DNA from 2 places in the Microbacterium sp. MYb64 genome. Region 1 is predicted to be linked to the other one. Evidence: riboswitches for the same ligand, from Rfam matches in the RefSeq annotation. Region 1 holds a riboswitch; the other holds the start of a gene.
What was found. A riboswitch is a leader RNA that binds a small molecule or an ion and turns the genes downstream of it on or off. The one in region 1 is predicted to bind thiamine pyrophosphate.
Positions count from the first base shown of each region.

Region 2: another riboswitch for thiamine pyrophosphate. It lies ahead of thiM (hydroxyethylthiazole kinase); the one in region 1 lies ahead of CQ044_RS11875 (ECF transporter S component).

Region 1 covers NZ_PCOW01000012.1:29,511-32,911, forward strand. Annotated here, with positions in the region: gene CQ044_RS11870 (ABC transporter ATP-binding protein) at 1-1,139, opposite strand, end outside; gene CQ044_RS11875 (ECF transporter S component) at 1,141-1,782, opposite strand; TPP riboswitch at 1,778-1,887, opposite strand; gene CQ044_RS11880 (D-alanyl-D-alanine carboxypeptidase) at 1,995-3,401, shown strand, end outside.
Region 2 covers NZ_PCOW01000020.1:70,019-73,419, reverse strand. Annotated here, with positions in the region: gene CQ044_RS15695 (bifunctional hydroxymethylpyrimidine kinase/phosphomethylpyrimidine kinase) at 1-590, opposite strand, end outside; gene thiM (hydroxyethylthiazole kinase) at 587-1,453, opposite strand; TPP riboswitch at 1,444-1,537, opposite strand; gene pheT (phenylalanine--tRNA ligase subunit beta) at 1,671-3,401, opposite strand, start outside.

The DNA of each region.
Region 1 (3,401 bases):
CCGAGCGCGCGCGGCCCGACCGCGAGCTCGTCGCGCACGGTCTGCATGAGGAACTGGTGCTCGGGATCCTGGAACACCATCCCGATGCGCGTGAGCAACTCTCGCGACGTCCAGCGGATCGGATCCCGGCCGCGTCGCCCCCGGAGACTCTCCGCCGCCTGAACGGTGCCGTCGAGCGCGTCGAGGAGTCCCGCGAGCGTGAGCGCGAGCGTGGACTTGCCCGCGCCGTTCGGACCGACGATCAGCGTCGCCGCGCCATCCGGCACCGCGAGGTCGAGCCCGCGCTGCACGGCATGACGGCGATCCCTGGTGACGGCAAGAGCGCGGGCCGAGAGGATCGCATCGACGGGATCTGCCGCCGGACGCACCGGCAGCGTCGGCAGGCCCACCGGGTGGCCCGGCACCCACACGCCTGCTTCCGCGAGGGCGTCGCCGTGCACCAGGAACACCTCGTCCGGGGGGCCGTCGGCGAGGAGGCCGCCGTCAGCGCCGACGACGATCACCCTGGTCATCAGATCCGCCCACACCGCGGTGCGGTGCTCGATGACCACGAGCGTGGCGCCGGTCGCGGCCACGACGCGCTCGACGCTCGCGCGGATCTCCCGCACGCCGTCGGGGTCGAGGTTGGCCGTCGGCTCATCCAGCAGCAGCAGCCCCGGCTGCATGGCGAGAGCGCCCGCGAGCGCGAGCCGCTGCTTCTGGCCGCCCGAGAGCGCCGCCGTGGGACGGTCCAGCGGCACATCGAGACCGACGGCGCCGAGCGCCTCGGCGACGCGCGCGGGGATGTGCTCCGCGGGCACGCCGAGGTTCTCGCAGCCGAAGGCGACGTCGTCGCCGACCCTGCTCAGCACGACGCCGGCGTCCGGATCCTGCAGGACCAGACCGATCCTGCCCCGCTGGCTCTCCGGATCGGATCCGTCGACCTGCAGGGATCCGCGGCTCTCACCCTCGTCGGCGTCGCCGAGCAGCCCCGCCATGCCGGTCAGGAGGGTCGACTTGCCGGCCCCGGACGCACCGAGCAGGAGCACCCGTTCCCCCGGCTCGATCGTGAACGTCACGTCGCTGACCGCGGGCAGGCGGCGGCCGGCGTAACGCCAGCCCCACCCGTCCGCGACGACGCGAGCGGCACCCGCGGTCATGTCAGACCTCGCGGCGGAGCTCGCGTCCGGCGGCGAAGCGGCTGAGAGCGCCGGTCGCGGCGAGGGCGCGCACGAGCAGCCAGCCGAGGACGCCGGCCAGCAGCGCGCCCGAGACGACGAGGGCGCCGAGGTAGATCGTGTTGAACTCGACGGACTTCAGGATGTTCGGGGAGCTGCCGTAGAACAGCTCGAACAACCACGCGCCCGCGGCCGCTCCGACGCCGGCGAGCGCGGCGACGGGCAGCGAGAACCGGCGGTACAGGAAGATCGCGAAGATCAGCTCGGCCCCGAGTCCCTGCGCGATGCCCTCGAGCACCGTGGAGACGCCCCAGATGTTGCCGATCAGCATCGACACGATCGCCGCCACGACCTCGACGACGAGCGCGGCGCCGGGCTTGCGGATCACGAGCCCGCCGACCACGCCGCCGAGCAGCCAGATCCCGACGGCGATGCCGCCGAGGCCGGGAGTGAGGCCGTCGGCCGCGGTGAACCAGGCGTAGCCGATCGTGTTCCAGACCCAGAAGACCAGGCCGATCGCGACGCCGAGCACGGCGGCCACGACGATATCGACGACGCGCCAGTTCAGGCGGCGTGCGACCACCCCGCTGGTGTTCACGTTCTGTGCGGTTGCAGATGCATGCATGAGAAATGCTCCTCCCTGCGCCGGCATGATCCGGATCAGGTTCGACGGTCGAAGCGCGATTCGCTCCCTCTCAGCCCGGCTCGCCGGACTCCCGTGGTGATCCGCCCATCCTAGCCCCGCTGGGGCGCACCGGCGACCGCCTCGTCACACGGCGTGACGCGAGAACGCCCGCGATACCCGCCGTTGACAGGGCCGCCAGATACGGTAGGGGGGTGAACAATGACGACGGTCCGGGGGCCGCCCAGGTCGATCCGGAGATCGCCGACGCCGACGCACCCGCTGCCGACGCCTCCCGCACGGCCATCGACGAGCCCGCACCGGAACCCGCAGCGCTGTTCCCGGACGCCCCGGAGCCGACCGCACCCGCGCCGCTGTTCCCCCCGCGCGAGGCCCCTGTGGCTGAGCCGCTGTTCCCCGCGCCGGACTCCCCCGCCTCCGCACCGCTTTTCGGAGGCACGACGGATCCGGACCCGTCGGCATCGAAAGTCGTCGACCAGGACCCGGCGATCACGAGCGCGACGGCGTCCGAGGCCACCGCCGCCGCCTCGATGACCTCCGCGACTCCTGCCGCCGGCGCGGCCCTGACAGCCTCCCAGACGTCTGCCACCGGCGAGGCCCCGGCGATCTCGGCGACGGATCCGGCCCCGGTCGAGCCCTCGGACACCCCGGCAGACGCCGCCCATGTCGCGGCCGCAGCCCCCGTCGTCGCGGCGACTGCGCAGGCCTCTGCCCCCGTTGCGACCCCCGCTTCCGGTCCCGCCACCAGGGCGCGCACGAACCGGCCGCTGCCCTCGGCGTCGCTCGTCCGAGGCCCCGACCGCACCCCGACCGCCGCGCTCGCCTGGGTGGACGTGGCCCGGGTCGGCGCTGGCAATGCGGCCGCTGCTGCGGCGTCGTCCCGCGCGCTGCTGGACGACGCCCCGCACCGCACCCTCGCCCGGCCAGGAGTGCTGCTGCCGCTGGGCGGGGTGCTCGCCGTCGTCATCGCGTACGGCGCCGCGACCGCGCTCTGGCCGCTCAATGCCGTGCAGCCCGTCGCAGCCCCCGTCGCCTTCAAGCCCCCGGCCGCCCCTGCCGCCGCTGCGGCATGGCCCGCCATCGGCAGCGCCGCCGTGGGCGTCGCCGGCATCGGCACCGTCGCCTCGGCGGAGCAGCACGCTCCGATGGCGAGCATCACGAAGCTCGTGACGGTGCTCGCCTCACTCGACAAGATGCCGCTCAAGGCCGGCGAGCAGGGTCCGTCCTTCGCGTTCACGCAGGCCGACAGCGACGACTACTGGGACTACCTCCGTCAGGATCAGTCCGCGCTCGACGTGCCGGTGGGCGGATCCCTCACGCAGTACCAGCTGTATGAGGGGATCCTGCTCGGTTCGGCGAACAACTACGCCGACCGCCTCGCTCGCGAAGTCTGGGGCTCGGACGAGAACTATGCGGCCGCCGCGAATCAGTGGCTGAGCCAGCACGACCTCGCCGACATCACCGTCGTGACCCCTTCCGGCTTCGACTTCGGCAACGTCTCGACCCCCCGCGCGCTCATCCAGCTCGGGGAGATCGCCGAGAAGAACCCCGTGATCGCCGGGATCGTGAAGCAGAAGAGCGTCGAGCTGCCCGGCGCCGGT
Region 2 (3,401 bases), on a different contig from region 1:
ATACCGCCGATCGCGACGCACGGCAAGGGGCTCGCGGCGGCGAACGCGGCGAACCCCGCCACGCCGAGGGGCGCGGGGTGGTCGGCCTTGGTGCTCGTGGGGTGGATCACGCCGACGCCGAGGTAGTCCACGGTGCCTGAGGGCAGGGCCCGCACGGCGTCGAGGTGCGCAGAAGTGTTGGCGGTGAGACCCACGATCGCGTCGGGGCCGAGCACCGAGCGCGCCAGGAGCGGCGAGGCATCGGACTGGCCGAGGTGGATCCCGTCCACGCGGGCGCCGCGGCGCCGCGCCTCCACGACCGCGTCGAGACGGTCGTCCACGACGAGCAGCGCCCGCCCCGCGATGGCCTCGGAGAGCTCCATCAGCTGGTCCACGATCGACGCGTCGTCGGCGTCCTTGTCCCGCAGCTGCACGAATCGCACGCCGCCCGCGACCGCCGCGTCGACCACGGCCGCGACACCGCGCGCCCCGCTCAGCACGGGATCCGTGACGAGGTAGAGGGCGAGATCGTCGGCCGTCAGCCTCCGGCGCGGCGCTGCTGGGAACGTGCTCGCGGACCGGGGCGCGGTCGCGAGGCCGGTCGGCGTCATGCCGCGACCCCCGCCGTCGCGGAGTCCCGCGCCTCGACGCGGGCGCGCCCCGGAAGGGCGTCCGGCCGGATCGCGGCGAGGGCGTCGAGCAGGGCGACCGCGAAGGACCCAGGCCCCTCGGACCGCGCCGCGGCGTCCTCGGCGGCGAGCGTGTAGACGAGCGTTGCCGCGGCCGCGGCGACCAGCGGGCTGTCGCCCGTCTTCCGGGCCGCGCCGAGGAACGCGGCCATCACGGCGCCGAGCGCGCAGCCGCCGCCGGTGACCCGGGTGAGCAGGACATCGCCGTTCGCGATGCGGACCTCGCGATCCGCATCGACGAGGAGATCGACCGGGCCGGATACCGCCACCGCTCCCCCGGTGATCCTGGCCAGCTCTCGGGCCGCGCCGGCCGCGGCCTCGGTGCCGTCCAGCGCATCGACGCCGCGCCCGCCCTGGCTGCGGCCGGCGAGCGCGAGAATCTCGGAGGCGTTGCCGCGGATGAGCGTGGGGCGCAGCGCGAGCAGGTCCTGCGCGAGCGCGGTGCGCACCGGCAGTGCGCCGACCGCGACCGGATCCAGCACCCAGGGGGTGCCGGCCGAACGGGCGCCGCCGACGGCTTCGAGGCTCGCGGAGCGCTGCTCGGGCGTCGGTGTTCCGAGGTTCACCAGCAGCCCGGACGAGATCGCGGCGAACATGCCCGCCTCGCCGGTGATGTCCACCATCGCGGGAGCAGCGCCCAGCGCCAGCAGCACGTTGGCGGTGAACCCGGTGACCACCGAGTTCGTGATGCAGTGCACGAGCGGGGGCTCCGCTCGCAGCTCGGTGAGAAGGTCCGCGGCGGCTTCCACCACGGATTCGGACGACATTTCCAGACGCGCGCTCATCGCGACATCCCTTCGCTAGTACGACCTAGATCAGGTTCGACGGGTCTGTTCTCAGCCGCGGATGCGGCACCCCGTGTCACTGCCGGCCAGTCTAGCCAGGAACGGTTCCGGCCCGCCTGCCTCTCGCGCGACGGATGCACGACGAAGGAACGCCTGCACGAGGGATCCGCGGATCCGGTCGTGCAGGCGTTCCCCTGTCGTGCGTTCGTGTCGCGTCTCAGTCGCGGATCTGGGCTCCGAACCGCTCGGCCGCGACGGCGACGCCGGCGAGCTTCGCCTCGGTCGCCTCGGCGGCGGTCAGGGTGCGGTCGTCGGCCCGGAAGCGCAGCGCGAAGCTCAGGCTCTTGGATCCGTCCGCGACGCCCTCGCCGCGGTAGTCGTCGACGAGGCGGACCGACTCCAGGAGCGCGCCCGCGCCCTCGGACAGGGCCGCGCTCACATCGGCGGCGGGGATCCCCGCGGCGATCACGAGGGATACGTCCTGCGTCGCGGCGGGGTAGGTCGACAGCGAGGCCGCGACCACGCGCTCCCCCGCCAGCCCCAGTACGCCGTCCAGGTCGAGCTCGAGCACCACCGCGCGTCCCGGCAGGTCGGCGTCGGCCGAGACCCGCGGGTGCAGCTCGCCCACGTAGCCGACCTCGGTCGTGGAGCCCGTCGATGCGTCGCGCACCTGCAGCACGCCGGTTCGTCCGGGGTGCAGAGCAGCGCGGCCCCCCTGCACGACGTCGATCTCGACGCCGGCGGCATCCGCGATCACGCGCACGGCGTCGAGCGCCTCGCTGAGACCGTACTCCTCGGCCGCGCGTCCCGGCTGACGCGGGGTCACGTGCCCGGTGAACAGCGCGGCGACGAAGCGGGCCTGCGGCGGGATCGAGGCGTCCAGGGCCGCGAGCGTCTCGTCCGAGGGCTTGACGCCGAGCGGCGGCACCTCGTCGGTGCCGTAGACGACGCCCGGCTCGGGCAGGAACACGACGCCGGTCTCGAAGATCGCGAGATCCACGAGCCCTCGCGCGATGTTGCGGTGCGCGATCTGCAGCAGGCCGGGGAGCAGCGAACGGCGCAGGAACGGCGCCTGCCCGTCGAGCGGGTTCGCCAGGCGCACACCGGGGATGCGCTCCCCCGTGGCGGAGCCGTGCAGGTCGTTCTGCTCCTGCGTGGTGAACGGGAACGCCGGGGTCTCCACGAGCCCCGCGGCGGCCAGCGCGTTCGCGACGCGGCGCCGGCCCTGCTGCAGGTCGGTGAGTCCGCGGCCGGACGGCGGCGTCGGCAGCACGGACGGGATCCGGTCCAGTCCGTGGATGCGCGCGACCTCCTCGGCCAGCGACCACTTGTCGGTGAGGTCGGGACGCCAGCTCGGCGGGATCACGTTCCAGCCGGTCCCTGACGCTTCGACGAGCTCAGCGGTCGAAGGGTCGACGGCCGTCACCTCGGCGCCGATCGTCTCGAGTGCGCCGGTCACCTCGTCGTCGGTGTAGTCGACGCCGATCAGGCCCTGCACGAAGCCGGCCGGAAGGTCGATGCCCTCGATGAAGACCTCGGCGAAGAGCGCGCCGCCCTCCTCGGTCAGTGTTCCGCCGGCGAGCTCGACCATCAGGTCGGCGACGCGACGCGCGGCCGCGAACGGGATGAGCGGATCCACTCCGCGCTCGAAGCGCTTGGACGCCTCGCTGGGCAGCTTGTGCCGGCGCGCGGAGCGCGCGATCGTGATCGGGTCGAACGTCGCCGCCTCGATCAGCACGTTGCGCGTGGTCTCGCTCATCTCGGTCGTGCCGCCGCCCATGACGCCGGCGAGGCCGATCGGACCCGATCCGTCGGTGATGAGCAGGTCCTCGGCGTGGAGGGTCCGCTCCTGGCCGTCGAGCGTGACCATCTTCTCGCCCTGCGCAGCACGGCGGACCACGATGTTGCCGTCGAGCTTGTCCAGGTCGTAGCCGTGCACCGGGTTGCC